2 regions of the Clostridium sp. DJ247 genome follow, and region 2 is predicted to be linked to the other one. Evidence: a T-box and tRNA genes for the amino acid it is inferred to sense, from the RefSeq annotation. Region 2 holds a T-box; the other holds one or more tRNA genes.
The links. A T-box is a leader RNA that pairs with one kind of tRNA and senses whether it is charged. The one in region 2 lies ahead of argS (arginine--tRNA ligase), so its partner is inferred to be a tRNA-Arg.
Positions count from the first base shown of each region.

Region 1: it encodes a tRNA-Arg, which carries the amino acid that the T-box ahead of argS (arginine--tRNA ligase) is inferred to sense. The anticodon was not compared.

Region 1 covers NZ_JABAIW010000063.1:1,559-14,828, forward strand. Annotated here, with positions in the region: gene dnaX (DNA polymerase III subunit gamma/tau) at 1-570, opposite strand, end outside; RNA gene ffs (signal recognition particle sRNA large type) at 748-1,013, opposite strand; tRNA gene HGI79_RS19175 (tRNA-Ser) at 1,025-1,114, opposite strand; tRNA gene HGI79_RS19180 (tRNA-Ser) at 1,244-1,335, opposite strand; gene HGI79_RS19185 (hypothetical protein) at 1,483-2,076, shown strand; gene HGI79_RS19190 (nucleoside deaminase) at 2,146-2,592, opposite strand; gene HGI79_RS19195 (hypothetical protein) at 3,271-3,435, opposite strand; tRNA gene HGI79_RS19200 (tRNA-Arg) at 4,016-4,092, opposite strand; gene HGI79_RS19205 (phasin family protein) at 4,261-4,560, shown strand; gene HGI79_RS19210 (AarF/ABC1/UbiB kinase family protein) at 4,604-6,202, shown strand; gene HGI79_RS19215 (TetR/AcrR family transcriptional regulator) at 6,237-6,806, opposite strand; gene HGI79_RS19220 (phosphatidylserine decarboxylase) at 7,039-7,926, shown strand; gene HGI79_RS19225 (VOC family protein) at 8,146-8,559, opposite strand; gene HGI79_RS19230 (hypothetical protein) at 9,368-9,517, opposite strand; gene HGI79_RS19235 (HXXEE domain-containing protein) at 10,387-10,917, opposite strand; gene HGI79_RS19240 (TetR/AcrR family transcriptional regulator) at 11,072-11,617, shown strand; tRNA gene HGI79_RS19245 (tRNA-Arg) at 11,797-11,873, opposite strand; tRNA gene HGI79_RS19250 (tRNA-Ser) at 11,992-12,082, opposite strand; tRNA gene HGI79_RS19255 (tRNA-Ser) at 12,110-12,200, opposite strand; tRNA gene HGI79_RS19260 (tRNA-Ser) at 12,354-12,444, opposite strand; tRNA gene HGI79_RS19265 (tRNA-Ser) at 12,472-12,562, opposite strand; gene serS (serine--tRNA ligase) at 12,636-13,270, opposite strand, start outside.
Region 2 covers NZ_JABAIW010000013.1:58,106-65,747, forward strand. Annotated here, with positions in the region: gene feoB (ferrous iron transport protein B) at 10-1,773, shown strand; gene HGI79_RS07425 (FeoB-associated Cys-rich membrane protein) at 1,791-1,934, shown strand; gene HGI79_RS07430 (hypothetical protein) at 1,919-2,056, opposite strand; gene HGI79_RS07435 (ribonuclease H-like domain-containing protein) at 2,177-2,974, opposite strand; gene argS (arginine--tRNA ligase) at 3,116-4,807, opposite strand; T-box leader at 4,856-5,098, opposite strand; partial or broken gene HGI79_RS07445 (thioredoxin domain-containing protein) at 5,335-7,182, opposite strand; gene HGI79_RS07455 (hypothetical protein) at 7,331-7,642, opposite strand, start outside.

The DNA.
Region 1 (13,270 bases), on a different contig from region 2:
TATATTTCTAAGTCTATTGAACATATCATTACTTTTTATTCTTCTAAAATCAAACTTTTGGCACCTAGAAAGTATTGTAACAGGTAGTTTTTGTGGATCAGTGGTAGCTAATATAAATATAACATTAGAAGGTGGCTCTTCTAATGTCTTTAGAAATGCATTTACAGCTTCAGCCGTAAGCATATGAACCTCATCCATTATATATACTTTGTATTTACCTTCCTGTGGGGGATATTTTACGTTCTCAATTACATCTTTAATATCTTCCAAACGCCTCTTGGATGCTGCATCCATCTCTATTACATCCATAGAAAGTCCTAAATTTATCTTTTTACACATTGAACACTTATTACAAGGCTCTCCATTCTGTAGATCTAAACAATTTACTGACTTTGCTAGAATTTTTGCTGTTGAAGTTTTCCCAGTCCCTCTTGTACCAGAAAAAAGATATGCATGGGCTATTCTATTGTTCTTTATCTGGTTTTTTAAAGTTACAGTTATGTGCTTTTGGCCAACCACATCTTCGAATGTTTTTGGTCTCCACTCTCTATATAAAGCTGTATAAGACATTGAACTCACCTTCTTCAACTTAATTTTAATATTTATCCATTAAAGTCTATCTAATTTAGCTTTCATCTTATATTATATCCTATATATCAACATGTCTTAATGATAAAGCATAAAAATTTATATAATAAAAAAGATACCTTAGTTATAGGCATCTTATATAAATTCTATTTAATTAAGCCGTGCACCTCGCTTCGTCAGATAAACTATGAGCGTTACCCATATAGTTAACTCAAACCAGGTTTATCCACGGCACACGAAAGTGATCACTTACCGCTGCTTCCTTCCGGATCTGACGGGGTTCATGAGTTTCCGTTGCGTGGGACCCAGTTCTCAACGCCACTTTTATGGGCCAGACCTCACAATTTAGAGCCTAAGCGAGGAATTCAACCCTGCTACAGCGGATTGCAGGTTACAGGGCACCGCTGACTCCCCATCTAGCACGACAAAGTTTAATTGGCGGAGAGAGGGGGATTCGAACCCCCGGTAGAGTTTCCCCTACACACGCTTTCCAGGCGTGCTCCTTCAACCGCTCAGACATCTCTCCATATAATACTCATGATTAAATATTATATTTTATAATATTTTCAATTTGTCATGAGAACAAAGACTATTATACTATTAAACCTTATATAATTCAATAGCTATTTAAAAATTCATATAGGTAAATGTTGTATGGCGGAGAGAGGGGGATTCGAACCCCCGGTACGGTATTACCCGTACAATTGATTTCGAGTCAACCACCTTTGACCTCTCGGACATCTCTCCATGTGTACAGTCAATTATATCACTTAATTAATAAATAATGCAATAAACTTTATACATATGCTAACTAATTACACAATTTTTGGTTATATTTTACAAAACTTGTCCATAATAATAAAAGAAATTATCTTATAGAGGGGGATGTTAAAGTTGAGCACACATGCTAAAAAAATAGTAATATTAAGTATGATATTAACAGGATCTGTGAGTATAAATTATTTATACAATTATGATAGAAATAACAGCATAGCTTATAAAAATGATACTATACAAACAAAAGAAATATCCATCAACAAATCAAAACAAAGCACCATAAACAATGTATCCGAAGTTACTGAAAAACCTAAAACTGTCAGTGAAGAAAACAATAGTAAGGAAACTTTAAATAATAACTCAGAAAAGAAACAACTTTCTAGAGGAAGTGATATAAATAACGAACTTGACATTACTCTCACCTTCTACTCTGGTCTTGCAGACGAAAATGGAGGCTTTAAAGGTATAAATTGCTCCGGCAAGAAGCTTACCCCTGGCATGGTAGCTAATAATGTACTACCACAAGGAACAAAAATTTATACTAAAGAATATGGTACTTTAACTGTTGCGGATAAAGGTGGCAGCAACTTCGATACAGTAAATAGATTAGATGTATACGTGTCAAGGAATTCTGGTGAAAGTGATGAGATTTATAGAAAAAGAGTAACAAACATGGGAAGAGTAAAAGTTAGAGGATATATAGTTAAATAATTAAATATAATACATACAGTTAACCTATGTAACCTTATGTTTCTAATAAAGTTATTTAATCTTATATATTTACTTTTCCCTCTTACTTTCAAAAAAAGTTTTTAATAGGTTACTGCATTCATCATTATAATGCCAAAAAACCTTCATCCATGAATTTAATCTATGGTTTTGTACAACATTAACTACAGACCCACATGCTCCTACAGTGGGATCAAAGGTTCCAATATACAAACTGCTTATTCTAGACTGTAATATAGCACCTGCACACATAGGACATGGCTCTAGTGTAACATACATACTGCAACCATTAAGTCTCCAATTTTCAAGAACCTTGGAGGCTTTTCTTATAGCTAAAATTTCAGCATGAGCTGTTGGGTCTTGTAGACTCTCTTTCAAATTATGTGCTCTAGCTATAATTTTTCCTTCCTTTACTATGATAGCTCCTACTGGAACTTCATTTAATTCTAATGCTTTATTTGCTTCAGCTATTGCTTCAATCATAAAATCTTTACTCATAAAAACTCCTAAAAACGTAATTAATACTTTTATATAATAAGTTGAACCAATCTAGCACGCAGCTGCCCTTAATTCTCATATGCTTTGCCAATGATCAGAATCTGAATTATTAATTCCAGGAATGATTTTAACTTTTATTTGTCTACACTCCATTCTTATATAAATCCTAATTTTATCTATTATAATATAACTTTATCGTCACTGGCAAGCTGATATAATTTATAGCTTACCACCACTTCATTGCTAGTTTCTTTTGTTTGTTTTATGGATAAAATAAAGCGGCTTATTATAACTTCTATTTTTCTATAAAACTAATCTTTCTATCTAAATTTTTGACTTGTATACAACATATATGACGTACATAACTCATGTGTGTGCATCTTACGTATCTACATTGTATATTCTTTTTAGATACATAATACAAATCATTTATATTACTTGGTTTATAAATACATATTCATTTTATATACAATGTATCTACAATAAAAAGTAGTTATGAGCTTTCTTTTATATGTTATCTATTTATTAAATTATTTATGGTACCTAAGATATTTCTGAATGATAAATGACACCAACTTTCAGAATTATCTACATTAAAATTTTATATACAAAAATAAAAAACCTTGTAATCTGTTGAGATTAAAAGGTTTATATGAGAAAAGAGCCCTTATGAGCTCCTTATGTTCTTTCTTTACTTATATCTTCTTCTAACCTAGTTTTAGCAGTATTGTCTTCTTCTACTCTATTTATACCCAAACCTACTGAACCAAATGAAAGCATTTTATCAATTTCTTTTTTAATATTCTCTTGTATATAATTCTTTGGTTTATCTTTATTCTCCATAACATAACTCTCCTCTCTAGAGTATGTTATGTATAGAGATGTACTTTATGCATATTTTTTAATACACGAAAAAGAGCCCTATATTAGCTCTATTCCTCATTCTTAATAACTGCTAAATCTATTCCCAACATCTTTGGATCAACATGAAACCTTGAAATACTACCACAATCCTTACAAATCTCAGCATACATAGGTAAGGAACTTTTAAAAAATATACCATAGTTATCATACCTTGAATATTGCCTTCAATTTCAAAGTTAACATTATCATTTAAAATATAAGACTGCAATTTACATGGCCATTTATGGAGGCATGAGGCTTGGAGAACTTACTGATCTGAAATAGTCCTATATAGATTTAGATAATAAATTTTAAAAATTCATCAATCACTGCAGCATATACCAGGTCAAGGCACTTTTACGAAGTCACCAAAGAATGAAACAAGTAATAGAATAATTTCTTTACCAAAAGCAGTTATAAATCTCTTACGTGAATATAAAATGCAGTATTACTCAAATAGAACCTATTTTTATAAAAATAATAAAACCCTGTAAACTTAGTATTTACAAGGCTTTGCTGTTGGTGTGCCCGAGAGGAATCGAACCCCCGGCACGCGGTTTAGGAAACCGCTGCTCTATCCTACTGAGCTACGAGCACATATTTATTTATCACTATGATATTTTATTATAATTTATAATAATTGTCAAATGTTTTTGTAACTTTTTTCTAAATATAGAACTAATAATCTCTATATTCTTTTATTTATTATAAACAAATAGGTATATTATATAGTAATTAAAAATATAATAATTTAGAGGTGTTTTTATGATTAATGAATTTAAAAATTTACTTTTAGCAGGTTTAGGTTCCGCTGTATATACTTATGAAAAAGCATCAACATTAATTGATGACATGGTTCAAAAAGGAAAGTTAACCATAGACGAAGGAAAGGAGCTTTCTGAGGAACTAAAAAGGAATGTTCAAGGCAAAGTTCAAGATGTTAAGCCTTTAACAAGAGAAGATCTAATATCTACATTAAACTCAATGAATCTTGTATCGAAAAATGACTTAGCAACTATAAATCAAAGGTTAACTGAATTAGAGCAAAAGCTTAAAAGTGATTAAAGCCCAACAAAAGTTAGGGCTTTAATTATTATGGAGGATTATTATGTATAATGATTCTATCAAAAGATTCAAAGAAATAATAAGGATTTTAACCTTCTATGGCTTCGGATTTGTTATTAATAGTAAAATTACTAAAGATAAAAGTGCTCCTGCAAACTTAAGAAAAGCTTTTGAGGAATTGGGACCTACATTTATAAAAATAGGCCAAATATTAAGTACCAGGCCTGACATGCTTCCTAAAGAATATATAGACGAACTCTCAAATCTTCAAGATAACGTAACGCCTGAAGAATATAAACATATGGATGTAGTATTTTTTAATGAATTTCATAAACATATAGATGACTGCTTTGTATACTTTGAAAAAAAACCTTTAGCTTCTGCATCTATTGCTCAAGTTCATAATGCAATATTAAAAAGTGGTGAAGAAGTTATAGTTAAAATTCAAAGACCTGACATAAGTGAAAAAATAAAATTAGATCTATCAATAATTCGTAAAATTATAAGACTTACTAAAGCAAAATTTTTTGACACCCTAGTAGATCCTGAAGAAGCATTAAACGAACTCTTTTTCTCTATGGAAAGAGAGTTAGACTTTAAAATTGAAGCATTAAATATTAAAAAATTTAAGCAATTAAATAGTGATGTAGCATTTTGTTATGCACCTTATGTAATAGATGAATTCTCTGACAGTAAGGTGTTAACTTTAGAAAAAATTCATGGATTTAAGATAAATGATATGACTAAGCTTAAAGAAGGTGAATATGATTTAAGAGATTTAGGAAAGAAACTCGCACTTTCATTTTTCAAGCAAGTTTTTACAGATGGATTTTTTCACGCTGACCCACACCCTGGCAACTTGTTGATTTCTGAAGGTAAAATATGTTTTATTGATTTTGGTATAGTTGGGAGTTTATCAGAGCGCTTAAAAAATTCTCTAAATGAAGCTATTGTTGCTTTAGCCTTTAAAGATTTAGATAGATTAGTATCAGTTATTATGTCTATTGGCATAAAAAAAGGATTAATATCTAAAAACAAGTTATATGAAGATATAGATTACTTACTTTCAAATTATCTAAATACTTCATTAAAAAATATTCAGATTTCTATACTGCTTCAAGAGGTTTTTAATTGTGCCAAAGATAACAATATACAGTTTCCTAAAGATCTAACCTTACTTGTGAGAAGTCTTATAATTATTGAAGGAGTTATAGCTAAAATTTCTCCTGATATACAAGTATTAGATGTAGCTATACCCTTCGTTAAAAATAGTAGTAAATTACTATTATTTAAAAAAATTGATATATATGACGTATTGATGCAATTGTACAAAATTACAAGAGATTCTTTTATGTTTCCTTCAAAATTTGCAGAATTAATAACTAACACTGTAAGTGGAAGATTAAAAATACAATTATATATTACTAATCTAGAACAATATTCAAGAGAGTTAAATAAAATAGGTAATAGGCTGATATTCGCATTAATTATTTCATCAACAATTATATCCTCCAGTTTAATTATGTCTTTTAACATAGGCCCTAAAATATATGATATTTCTGTTATTGGGCTTATTGGCTTTTTAGTTTCTCTATTTATGTCATTTTTATTACTTATATCAATATATAGAAACAGATCATAACCAATCATAGGACTAAAAACAGTCCCATGATTGGTTATGTGGCTTGCATGCCATTTAAAACATAGCTTAATATGTTATCTATCAATTGTTCTAGATCTTCTCCATGCTCATCTATAAGTTCATATGTTGCAACAGAACAAAGGGTACCAAATAAGGTATAAGCCATATGAAGTGAATCTCCATTTTTTATGACTCCCTGAGCTATAGCTTCTTCTAGATAAGTTTTTATATAATTGATATATTTTTCTATTGATTCTCTTAGTTCTAATTGCCTGGACTCTTGCCCCCACAACTGACTCATTATAACTTTAAAGAAATCCTTACTTTCATGTACTAGTCCTAATTGAATTTTACATAATAATTTTATCTTAGATAAAATATCTTCATGTTCAATAATAGAACTTTCAATTCTATCTTTAAGTAGTAACATTCCTTCTTTTATTATATAATTAAATATTTCTTCTTTGCTTTTAAAGTGATAATATAATGTACCCTTTGCCACACCTGCATCAGCTGCAATGGTATCCATAGTAGCTCCATTATATCCATACATTGAAAATATCTTTATAGAGGATTCAAATATCAATCTTTTAGTTTTATTCATTAATATCACTCCAGCTTTTATAAATACTGAATGACCAGTCAGTGTAACTGTATTCACATATATTATACTATTTAATTCAGTTATCTCAATAGTTTTATTATTTTTTAAGTAAACTAAAGGTATATACTTATAATTAAAATTAGAGTTTGACAATATGAAAATAATAATTAATAATTGTAATAAATATTTTACCACAATGTACGATATTAAATAAAGTTGAGAGAGGTTAAAGATGATTAAGTACTATAATAGAAAGACTAACAAATATGAGATTGAACACGTAGCAGGTGACAAATATCTTAATTGGACTTATTCCTCACCTATAGGAATGAAATTTTTAGAACTGTTAATTAAGAAAAAATTTTTCTCAAAGATTTATGGTTCTTTTTGTGACAGTAAAAGAAGTAGAAACAAAATTTATTCGTTTATTAATGATTTTAATATAGATATGTCATTATGTGAGAAAAATATAAATGAATTTAAATCATTTAACGACTTTTTCATAAGAAAGTTAAAGAAAGAAGCAAGACCAATAGATACAGAATTAACTTCACTTATATCTCCTGGAGATGGACGGTTATTTGCTTATGAAAATATTGATTTTAAAAAAATCATTCAGGTTAAAGGGTATACATATGATTTGGATAACCTTATTAATAATGCTGCTGTATCTGAAAAATTTTCAGAAGGTACTTGTTTAATTCTTAGACTTGCTCCAGTTGATTATCATAGGTTTCATTTTATTGATAACGGAATATGTGAGAAAACCAATAAAGTTAACGGTGAATATTATTCAGTAAACCCAATAGCATTACAGAAAATTCCTGAACTTTTCTGTAGAAATAAAAGACAGTGGAGTATTTTTCACTCAGACAACTTTGGGGACATTTTATATGTAGAAGTGGGAGCAACTTGTGTAGGATCAATAATACAAACCTATTCACCTGAAAATAGAATAAAAAAAGGTGATGAAAAAGGTTATTTTAAATTTGGTGGTTCCACAGTGATACTTTTCTTTCAGAAAAACAAGGTAAAAATAGATAAAGATATAATTGATAACACAAACCAAGGCTATGAATCAAAAGTACTTATGGGCGAAAAGATAGGAAAGAAAGTATAAATAAAAAAAGATTCTACAATAAATAATGTTGAGTTTAGAGAAGACTTAAAATTTAACATTGAGCTCAATAAATAGATACTTTTTATAATAGTAAAATAAATCCCTAGAGCGTTTAGTAATGATCCCAGGGATTTATTTTCGGATCAACTTCCAAATCCAACTCTATTCAGATTGCGACATAATATGGGTTTACTACGTTATTTAGATATAACACATTTCTTATTGGCTCTTTTCAAGGTTTAATTGCCATGAAACACCATATTTATCTTCAATCCAAGCATACTTTTCACTAAATGGGTAAGATGCTAACGGCATTAAAATACTGCCATCTTGAGATAACTTCTCAAAGACTTGATTAATTTCTTCGTCAGTATCACATGTTACATACAATGATATTGCTGGAGTAAATGTGAATTCCTGTTCGACATTACTATCTATACACATAAACTCTTGTCCCTTTAGTGAAAATTTTGCATGTAACACGGTTCCCTCTTTACCAACTTCGTTCGCTCCATAACGAGTAATACTTATTATTTCTGATTGATCAAATATAGAAGTGTAAAAATTCATTGCCTCTTCAGCATTACCAGAAAACATTAAAAATGTAGTGATTTTTTGTTTTGGATTTTTCATTTAATTCTCTCCTTTACTGGTGTTAATTCATCATTTACAGCACATTTGCCATATTATTATAAACGAACATTGCACAATAATTTACTACCGTGTATTAAACTATATTATCATTATACCAAGTAACTACTAGTAACATACTAGTAGTTATTTATGCCATAGATTTTTATATAATCATTTTTCATTGTGTTATTCATTGTGTCATTTTATACATTTTTCTTTGGATTGTGTTATAACACAATAGCTAGCAAACCTTTATAAAGCAGTAGTTTACGTTCTATGTATGAACAACTCACAGATAATCTCTATAATTAATTTTAATTGCATGATACATAATTTATACCTTTTAAAATTATATTACTTGTATAAGCTTATAAAGTGAATTTATGGGTATCACTATTTTTATATGTTCTATTGCCCCTTAATACATTGATATGATAAACTATCTATGTACAATTCAATACGGTTGTGTGTGGGCAACTGGTATCGCTATCCCTTTTTAGGAGGGAGGTGATACATATGTACGAGATGTTTATAGTGGTTTTTGCTGCTCTATCATTTTTGATAGCTCTGATAAATCTAGTTATCGTGCTTATAGATAAAATAAAAAAGTAGCCCACCTGTGCAATTGGTAATGGCTACTTTTTTATAATTTCAAGCTTTATCAGTTGCCTTAGCAACTAGAATTGTATACTGCAGGGTGCTACCAACACCCTGTTTTTATTATGTTCATTTATTAATTTTATTATAACACATATTGTAACACAATCAATGATTAGTTTAAATATTTAAACTAATTTAGTTTAAATATCTAAACACTATATACTTTAGTCATATTTTCGCCATCCATAACCCTAACAATAAAACTACTATTAACAAACTCATCATTAAAGCTACTTAATCTTCTCCTATAAGTTTTTCTATATCTTTTGTGTAGATCCTTAGCTTTTTTTAATTTCACTTGTACATTAAATACTAAAATTAATAAGAATTTATCTTTGCTTAATTACTCCACTCTTACCTCATCTATAACTATCATGCCCCATCATATTTTAAGATCAAAAAAGGAGAGACTTTTCTTACCTCTCCTAAGTTTCTTTCTTATTTTATTATTTAATTTTTTACGTACATTCAGTTACTGCTCTTTTATTACTTTTCCTATTTTCATTGCCTTTTAATCACTTAATGCAATATATAGTATTAGTTATTTTAATTATATACAACATATTCTTTATAACTATAAATTATAAAATAATAATAAAATAAATCCGCTATATATATTTTTTCATATAATGCGGATTATTATAACTTATATTTTTCTATAAAACTAATCTTTCTGTATAAATTTTTACTTGTTATGCAACATATATAACGTACGCAACTCATGTGTGTATGTCTTATGTATCTACTATATATCTATTTTATAGATACATAGTAGATACCATTGATATTGCTTGATTTATAAATATATATTCATTTCATATACAATGTATCTACAGTGAAAAGTAGTTAAGAACTCTCTTTTATAATAAATTATCTTAGCTTTTATTATTTATCTGTTCATTGGTAGCAAATTAGTAGTATACTACTAATTTATAAATTATAATAACTAATAACTAAATAGTTCTAGTTTTCTTTCAATATATTGTCCTAATTTTGCATCTAGATATTCTGTTTCCTTATTAAATCTAATGGATCAATAATCATATCTAATTCGCCATTGTTTAATATTTCTTGAACATCATATGGATTTTCGACATTAGAAGAGAAAACTACATTAGATATGTCACTTTGATTTATTATAACTTTTATTCCAATTTCTTTTGCAAATCATAGGGATTTAATGATATATTTTTCTAGCCAAGAATCAAATTTCATCATTGCTTTATGAAGGATATATATATTTCCAACCATCACTAGTATACTGATAGATATAGAAAATAATAAAGTTATGATATCATAGTCTAGTAAAATATTAATCTTATATATTAGAAAACAACAAAGAGGGAGAAAAGATATGCTAGTTATAACTGATGGTAAGTATTTTTTAAAGCTTAGCCATTGAAAGATATGGAATAATAAATGCAATGTGAAAGCAATAAATAAACCATACCAAACAATATAGTTATCCAGCAAACATGAAACCACAGTGACTATTGATAAAATGATAAACTCTTCAGCTACTGCAATTGAAAAAGATGCAGTTGAGGCTTTAAAATTAAAGGGAATATGTTTATTCGCCATATTTTCAATGTATTGTTTATTTCTTTCTTGCCAGGCTTCAATCATTATAATTTCTTCGAAGTCATGAATCATAAAAAGTATTGGAAAAAGCCAGATGATCATAAATAATGTTTTCATAAAGATAACCCCCTAATATGATTAAATAAGTGACTCACTTGTGTCATTTTACAATTTTTAGTATAATACTTCTTATCAGAAGAGGTCAATAGATTTGATATAAGTGCTACAAATAAGAGAAAATTGTGTCAGCAAATTCTATGGAGGGATTTTTATGCAAAAAAATAGTCTTAATCCAATTTCAGTACAGTCTAAAGAGTGGATTATTGCATCATTACTAGAATTATTGTCAGAGAAGCCATACAATCAAATAACTATAACAGAAATAGCTTCTAGAGCTCAATTGGCAAGACGTACATTTTATCGTAACTTTGATTCTAAGGAGGATATTTTGAATCTGTATATACAAAAGTTGTGTAGTGAATATATTGAATCGTTGAGAGAGGAAAAAACATTAAAAGTATATAATATTGCTAAAGTATACTTTACTTTTTGGAATAAACATTTAAATTTTCTAATTGTAATGGAGAAAAATGATTTATTATATATGATATTACAAAAATACAATCAATATTTACCTATGATTCATCAGAAACTTAAAGGACAGGATCAAGACAATAATGTATTAGAATATATATTAGCTTTTAGTGCAGGAGGTTTTTGGAATATGCTCATAAAATGGATACATAAAGGTGCAAAGCAAACGCCTGATGAGATGGCAAGTCTAGTGAATATAATAATAAATGATACAATATTATAGTAGAAAAGATATAGACAGTATAGCACTTCATTTTGGTAAAAAGATACGGAAATAAGAATAAACATATGAACAAAAATAGATATGATTTTGAGCAATTTGAAAAATAAAAAACATTTTTCTGTGGGTTGTGTTATTTTGCATTAAAAAAGACCTTCACTTATTAGTGAAAGCCTTGATAATGGTGCGCTGGAGAGGATTCGAACCCCCGACCAACTGGTTCGTAGCCAGCTACTCTATCCAACTGAGCTACCAGCGCATGTCTAATATAGATGTTAACATAAAAAGTAAAAAAAATCAAATTTGTATTTAACTAACTGTACCTAATATTATTATATGCAGTAATAAAAGTTAAGTTACAAAAATAATTTTGTTAATGGCGGAGAAAGAGGGATTTGAACCCTCGCGCCGGTTACCCGACCTACGCCCTTAGCAGGGGCGCCTCTTCGGCCACTTGAGTATTTCTCCATGTCCTACTTTATATTATATATATAATGGCGGAAAGATAGGGATTCGAACCCTAGGTACGGTCACCCGTACGCCGGTTTTCAAGACCGGTGCCTTAAACCAACTCGACCATCTTTCCACAAAATCAATAAAAATATATTATTATAAATATTTAAAAATGTCAACTGAATATTTAATTTATTTATATAATACTATTTAACTAAATAATATTATATACAATAACTAAAAAAATATTACAAATTTAAAAGCACCTAATATCAAGGTGCTTCACTGGCGGAGAAAGAGGGATTTGAACCCTCGCGCCGGTTACCCGACCTACGCCCTTAGCAGGGGCGCCTCTTCGGCCACTTGAGTATTTCTCCATGCCCTACTTTTATTATATATAAAAATGGCGGAAAGATAGGGATTCGAACCCTAGGTACGGTCACCCGTACGCCGGTTTTCAAGACCGGTGCCTTAAACCAACTCGACCATCTTTCCTTGCCTGTTGACATATGTTATTATATCAGCTGTAATTATATATGTCAACAGTATTTTAATTTTTTTTATTTTATTATTTTATTATTTCTCTTCCACCCATATACGGTCTTAATGCTTCTGGTATTGCTACACTACCATCTTCTTGTTGATAATTTTCAAGAATAGCTGCAATAGTTCTACCTATAGCGACACCTGAACCATTTAATGTGTGTATATATTGAGGTTTGTCTTTTGGGTTATCCTTATATTTTATGTTAGCACGTCTTGCCTGGAACTCTTCAAAATTACTACAGCTTGAAATTTCAACATATCTATTATAACTTGGCATCCAAACCTCTATATCATATTTAAGAGCGGCAGTAAATCCTAAATCTCCTTTGCAGATTCTAACTACTCTATATGGAAGACCTAATCCTTGAAGTACTCCTTCTGCATCATTAGTTAATGCTTCAAGTTCTTCATATGATTGTTCAGGTTTTGCAAACTTAACAAGCTCAACTTTATTAAATTGATGTTGTCTTATAAGTCCTCTTGTATCTCTACCAGCGGAACCAGCCTCTGCTCTAAAACAGGCACTATAAGCTACATGCTTTATCGGTAAATCTTCTCCTTTTAGTACTTCATCTCTATAAAAATTTGTTACAGGTACTTCTGCTGTTGGTATAAGGAAGTAGTCATCATTAGCTACTCTAAAAGCATCTTCTTCAA
Region 2 (7,642 bases):
AGGACGAATATGATAACTGCAGCATTACTTGGCAATCCCAATGTTGGTAAAACTTCTCTTTTCAACACGTTAACCGGATCAAATCAATATGTTGGTAATTGGGCCGGGGTTACTGTTGAGAGAAAAGAAGGCATTGTGGATAGTAAAATAAAAATTATAGACTTACCTGGCATTTACGCTATGGATACTTACTCAAATGAAGAAAAGATATCAAAAGAATTTCTCTTGAGTGGAAACGCTGATGTAATAATTAACATAGTTGATGCATCTAATTTGGATAGAAATCTTTATTTGACAACTCAACTTAAGCAATTTAATAAACCTGTCATATTAGTATTAAACATGATAGATGTTGCTAAGTCAAAGGGTATGACAATAGATTATACTTCACTAGCTAAGCAATTGGGTGTTACAGTAGTTCCAATTGTTGCTTCTAAAAAACAAGGTATTGAAGATTTAAAGAAAGTACTTAATGAAACCACTTTTTCAGCTTCAAAAATTACTAATAACTATAATTTTAAAAATGAAAAAGAAACCTATGATTACATAAGTTCAATACTAAAAAATTGTTTGTCATATAATAATAAAGATAAAGTTTCCCCAACAGAAAAGATTGATAAAATTGTACTTAACAGGTTTTTAGCTTATCCTCTTTTTTTAGCTATACTGTTCTTGATTTTTAAATTTACTTTTACTTGGGTAGGACAACCAATTGCAGATTTGTTTAGCAATTTCTTAGACTCTAACCTAGTACCTTACTTAAACAGTCTCTTATCAAGCACTAGCCCTTGGTTCAGTTCTTTACTAATTGATGGTATTATAGGCGGAGTAGGTTCCGTTATAGTGTTTTTACCTGTTATTCTTGCATTGTTTTTAGGTATATCCTTTTTAGAGGATAGCGGGTATATGGCTAGAGCTGCTTTTATAATGGATAGACTAATGCGAAAGATGGGATTATCAGGTAAGGGATTTATTCCTCTTATAGTTAGCTTTGGATGCTCTGTTCCAGGAATAATGTCTGCGAGAACTTTAGAAAGTGAGAAAGATAGAAAACTTGCTGCTTTGTTATCTCCACTTATGTCCTGTAATGCACGACTTCCTGTTTATGCCTTATTTGTATCAGCTCTCTTTCCAGGTAAAGAAACAACTGTAGTCTTTTCTTTATATATTCTAGGAATTTTAATAGCTTTTATTATAGGAATTTTATTTAAAAATACTTTATTTAAAAAAGATGAAGAACCTTTTATTATTGAGCTGCCAGAATATAAATTGCCATCCTTTAAAAATGTTATTCTGCATACCTGGGATAAAGGCAAGGGTTTTTTAAAGAAGGCAGGAACTATAATCTTTTCTGTATCTGTTCTCGTTTGGTTTTTATCTAATTTTAATTTTTCTGGTATGACAGAAATAAATAATAGTATTCTAGCTGCTATAGGAAAATTTATAATGCCAATATTTGAACCTCTAGGTATAGGATCATGGGAAAATTCTGTTTCTCTTCTAACAGGAATTATGGCTAAGGAAGTAGTTGTTGGTACTATGGGTGTTATTTATGGAGGAGATTTAAATTCAATATTACCTCATCACTTTACACCAGTTGCAGCATATACTTTTATGGTTTTTGTATTACTATATACCCCTTGCATATCTGCAATTGCTACCATGAAGAAAGAGTACGGAAAAAATATGGCTATATTTTCAATGGTTTATCAGTTTGTGTTAGCTTGGGTTGTATCCTTTATAGTGTTTAGAATTGGTTCTCTTCTTGTTTAAAATATGGAGGTGTTAGTATGGGAGTGGAAATTACTATAACTGCAGTTATAGTCCTTTCAGCAGTATATATCTTTTATAAAAATTTAAAGAAAAAAGCCTCTGGCAAATGTGATTGTGGTTCTTGTTCAAGTCACTGCAATGATTATCAGAGACATGAATAAAAGAAGCTGTCCCAAAAGTGTATTTTGAGACAGCTTCTTTCATTCATTATATTTAGAGCTTTGTATAAAGTATCTTCAGCATTTAATCTTACTACATCAGAATGCATTATTTTATTAATCATAACTATCCCCCTTAAATACATTATAACATTATACAATAATGTTATATAAATATCTAAAATATGCTATGATATTTTGTCCATAATTTGCTAATACCTATACAAATATAATGAATTATGTTTTTAGTAACTGTTATTAATTATATTGCCTAACTCATCACAGTCTCTGCAGCCCTTTAAAATATAATCTATGGTTCTTGAAGCTGCTTTTTTGGATATTCTTTCTAAGTCTGCATCTAATAATATGTTATTTTTTTTAAGTAGGCTTTTCAAATATTTTAACTGTTTTTCTGTTATACCGTCTTCTCTAAATAAGCTGCGATTATTTTCTATTTTAAAAATAAACTCATGAATTTTAGGAAGATTTAATACATCTTCATAATTATGAAGCAATATTGTATTTTTTAGTTTTTCTTCTAGTGTTACAAGAAATTCCTTATAGAGGTCAACACTTATGCCGCCATCTATTTGATCTTTTCTATCTATACCTATGTGCTTCTCTACAGTTTTAAGATTACATCTTTCCATACCAAGTTGTTTATAATAGGGTCTTATTAATCTATATAAATCTATATGATAACTAGGTGATTCAAAAATAATACTGTTTTTCTCCATTCTTCTTCTTATAAAGGGTTCATCAAAGGCTATTCCATTATAAGAACACCACTTGTTATATTGTTTTAAATCCAAGCCAAAACTATATAATATTTCTGCTTCATTTTCTAAGTTTTCTGCAAAATATTGTTTTATAATAAAAGTATTATAATCATGAAAGTATCCAAAAGATATGAGAATTATACTATCCTCATCTTTATCAAAACCAGTAGTTTCTATATCGAAATATGCAACTTCTTGCATATGATATGTTTCAAATATATGTTTGTCAATACTTAAAGTACCTTTATAGTCCCTAATATACATTTATAGTCCTCCAAATCTCAGCTTCTAACTTACACTATTTATTATATAATAATGCTAGTAATTTGAAAATACTATAATAATAGGCATATAGAGTATGATTATACACTATATGCCTATTATTAATTTAAAAAATAATTTTATTTACATTTTTTCAACAACTTCTAAACCTATTAAATTTAAACCATTTTTTAACACTTGGCATGTAGCTTCTACTAGCTTTAATCTAGCTTTTTTAGTTTCCTCATCCTTTGCATTCATTATACTGTGTGCATTGTAGAACTTATTGAAGCCTTTAGCTACCTCAATTATATATCTTGTTGCCATAAAAGGTTCAAGTCTGTCTAATGCACCTAAAATGGCTTTATTAAAGCTTTCAAGTGATTTAGCTAGTTCAAATTCTTCTTTAGAATCCAACTTACTGTAGTCTACATCCCCAGTTATTTCTCCAGCTCTTCTAAGTATACTCTTTCCTCTTGCATAACTATACTGAACGTATGGACCTGTTTCACCATCAAAGCTTAACATTTCCTTCCAATCAAACACAATATCTTTTTCTCTGCTATTTTTTAAATAAGTAAATATAACAGCTCCTATACCTATCTTTTTCGCTACTTCTTCTTTATTTTCTAAATCTGGATTCTTTTCATTTATTACTTGTAGTGTTTTTTCAACAGATTCATTTAAAAGGTCTTCTAGGAATATTACATCTCCTTTTCTTGTGGATAGCTTTTTATCTGCAAATCTAACAAGACCAAAACCTATATGCTTACAGTCATCTGCCCATTCTTTTCCCATAAGCTTTAGGGTAGTAAACACCTGTTTAAAATGAAGAGATTGGTCAATTCCAACTACATATATACATTTGTCAAAGTCATAAGTATTTTTTCTGTAGATTGCCGCAGCTAAATCACGAGTTGCATAAATAGTAGTTCCATCTGCTTTTTTTACAATACAAGGAGGCATATTAAAGTCATCAAGCATTACAACTTTAGCACCGTTACTCTCCACTAGTATTTCTTTTTTATCTATTTCTTCTATTACTGCATCCATTTTATCTGTGTAAAAACTTTCCCCTGCATATGAATCAAATTCTACATTAAGCATATTATAGACTTTTTTAAATTCTTTTAAACTTAAGTCTTTAAATCTCTGCCAAAGTTTAGTTTCTTCTTCAGAACCCTCTTCTAATTTTTTAAAATACATTCTTCCTTCATCTTCTAATGCAGGATCTTTTTCTGCTTCGTCATGAAACTTAACATAAATTCTAAGCAATTCTTTTATAGGATCCTTCTCTAGTGCTTCATCATCACACCATCTTTTATAAGCTGATATAAGCTTTCCAAACTGTGTTCCCCAGTCTCCTAAGTGATTTATTCGTGTACAATTATACCCTTGAAAATCTAACATTTTATATAAAGCATTACCTATAACTGTAGTGAATAAATGACCTACATGAAATGGCTTCGCAATATTAGGTGATGAATATTCAATGATCATATTTTTTCCAGTTCCTATATCTGAAGCACCATAATTATTTCCTTCTTTTAAAATCTTCTCAATTGTTTCCTTTGTGAACACGGTTTTATCTACAAAAAAGTTTAAATATGGTCCTAGATTTTCTACTTTATCAAATCCATCTTTATTTATTTTATTCTTCAGTTCTTCCGCTATTATATTTGGAGCTTTTCTTAAAGCCTTAGATAACTGAAAACAAGGAAAAGCATAATCCCCCATATCAGGTTTTGGTGGCAGTTCTATAAGTTTTTCTATAAAATCTAATTCTAAATCCACATTTTCTTTTATTCTCTCTGCAACAACCTTTTTATAATCCATTTATTTACCTCCAAATGTTTTAATAATATAAAAAATCCGTCTCTATATACTAGAGACGGACAATATCCGCGGTACCACTCTTGTTGACTAAGCTATAAATCTTAATCCTCTTAAAACTTTAACGCAGTAAACGTCTTACTGATAAACTAACAAAGCTTTGCTTTACTAATTCTTTTTCATAAGATTCTCCGAGACTCTCTTCCTTGTTAAATCCCTTGCAGGCTCCCACCATCCCTGCTCGCTGAAACAATTAAGGTTTTTAATAAATACTCTTCTCTTCAACGAATTTTTAATATAATTTACACTACATTATATTACTACTTTCTTTATTTTGTCAATATTATTTTTTTAGTTTATCACTCTTATTCAAAGCGTAACGTGCAAACTGTTTTTAATTTAGAAGCTTTATATGTTGCTAATATACCAAATATAATACTTAGCTTGTCTTACTACCTAATAATCCTGTAAGTTTATAGGCTAAAAGAATTTTAGTGTTTCCTATTATTAATTAAAGAGAGTTAGAAAAACTAACTCTCTATCATAACTGGAGAAAAATCGGATTCATACATATATGCTGTAATGAAATGTAGATATGCTGATGGATTTTTATTTACTGTTGATCCAAAAGCCTTAAATTGTTTCTTTACAATACCTCTTAGTTTACTGTCATTAGTAATCTTATAAAGCCTAATCATATTTAAGGTAGCTACAGAGTTTCCTGATGGTATAGCTCCATCATAGATTTCTTTAGGTCTAATTATTAACTGCTCATTATCAGTTCCGTACAAATATAAACCTCCATGTTCCTCATCATAAAATAAATCTAACATTTGTTTATTTAAACTTACAGCTTTCTCTAAATATTTGTCATTAGAATTAGCTTCGTATAGTTCTATAAGTCCCCAAATTAGAAAAGCATAATCCTCTAATACTCCTAGATTAGCTGCTTCTCCATCCTTATATCTTACAAGCAATCTATTGTTCTTACTAACTAATTTATCTAGTATAAAATCTGCAGTCTTCTCTGCTATTTCAACATATCTTTCATTTTTAAAAATTTTTCCTGCTGCTGCAAATGCAGCAATAGCTAAACCATTCCAAGAAGTTAAAATTTTTTCATCCCTAAATGGATGAATTCTCTGTTCTCTATATTTATATAGAGAACCCCTTATATTTTCTAAGATTTTTACTAAATCTTCATTTCTTGATAACTTATCTATATCCTTATCTATTAGATTAGGAATGTTTTTACCTTCAAAGTTTCCATTTTGCGTGATACCATAAGTTTCACAAAATATCTTAGATTCATCTTCATCTAGGATCTCCCCTATTTCCTTTTTATTCCAAACATAGAATTTTCCTTCAACACCCTCTGAATCCGCATCTTCTGCTGAATAAAATCCGCCTTCTTTAGAATACATCTCATCTAATAAATAAGTAAAAATTTTTTCGGCTATTTCCTTATACAGGTGCTTTTCTGTCAACTTATACGCTTCGGAATATATCAAAGCTAATAATGCATTATCGTATAACATTTTCTCAAAATGTGGTACCAACCATTTTTCATCAGTTGAGTATCTAGAAAAACCAAATCCGATATGATCAAAAATTCCACCTTTATACATACCTTGCAGTACTTTCTCAATCATATCTAGAGCATCTTTATCTTTTGTGTTATTATAATATCTCATCAAGAAATATATATTATGAGGCGTAGGAAACTTTGGTGCTTTACTAAAACCACCATACTTGTTCTCAAAATAATGTTTTAATATCTGAAAGCTAGATTCTACAATATCTTTATCAAAATCTTCTTTAGTATCTTCATCTATATGTGAGTGCCTTAACATTTCTTGTATCATATCATTACTTGTTTCAATAACTTTATTTTTATCTTTAATCCATATATTATAAATAGAATTTAAAAGCTCTATTAAGCCATGATACCCATGTTTGCCCTCCTTAGGGAAATAGGTACCAGCAAAAAACGGTTTTTTATCAGGAGTCATAATAATAGTTAAAGGCCAACCTCCGCTTCCTGTATAAGCTTGGCAGAAACTCATATAAATGCTGTCTATATCTGTTCTCTCTTCCCTATCTACTTTTATAGATATAAAATTTTTATTCAGTATTTCTGCAACCTCTTCGTCTTCAAAGGATTCTCTTTCCATTACATGGCACCAATGGCAAGTTGGTTTCTATAACCAACGTCATGAGTACCCAATAGACAAGAAGATCGGCTTATCTTCATTTTTTGCTTTTTCAAATGCCTCTTGACTCCAAGAAAACCAATCAACAGGATTATAAGCGTGCTGTAACAAGTAAGGCGACTTCTCGTTTATTAATCTATTGGGTACAACATTTTTGTTAGTCATTATATCACCTTCTTTCTATAAATATTATAATCCTTAGTATGCCCTAAAAATAAAAGGATACTACTAGTATTCAGTAGTACCCTTTTAGACTATAGTAATTTACCAATTTCACTTTAATATAGATTGTTCTTTTATTACATAATACAATTTAAAAATTTTTCTTATATAAAAAATCTTTAAACTGGGCAATTGTATATAGTCCTAAAAGTACAACCATAGGCTCTTCATCCTTTGTTTCTACTATGGAAAAAACCACTCTATTTTGTGCATCTATCTTATATTCCCAAAGGTTTGAACTTTTAAGCCCTTTTCCGACTATTTTTTTTATTTTAGGAAGTTTTAAAAAGTTGTTAATCGAATCTTCCTTTTCAAACATTTTTACAACAAGCATTAACTTATTTAACGTCTTCCTATATTGGGGAGATGTAGAATTTTTTCTTGCATCATCTATGAAATTTTC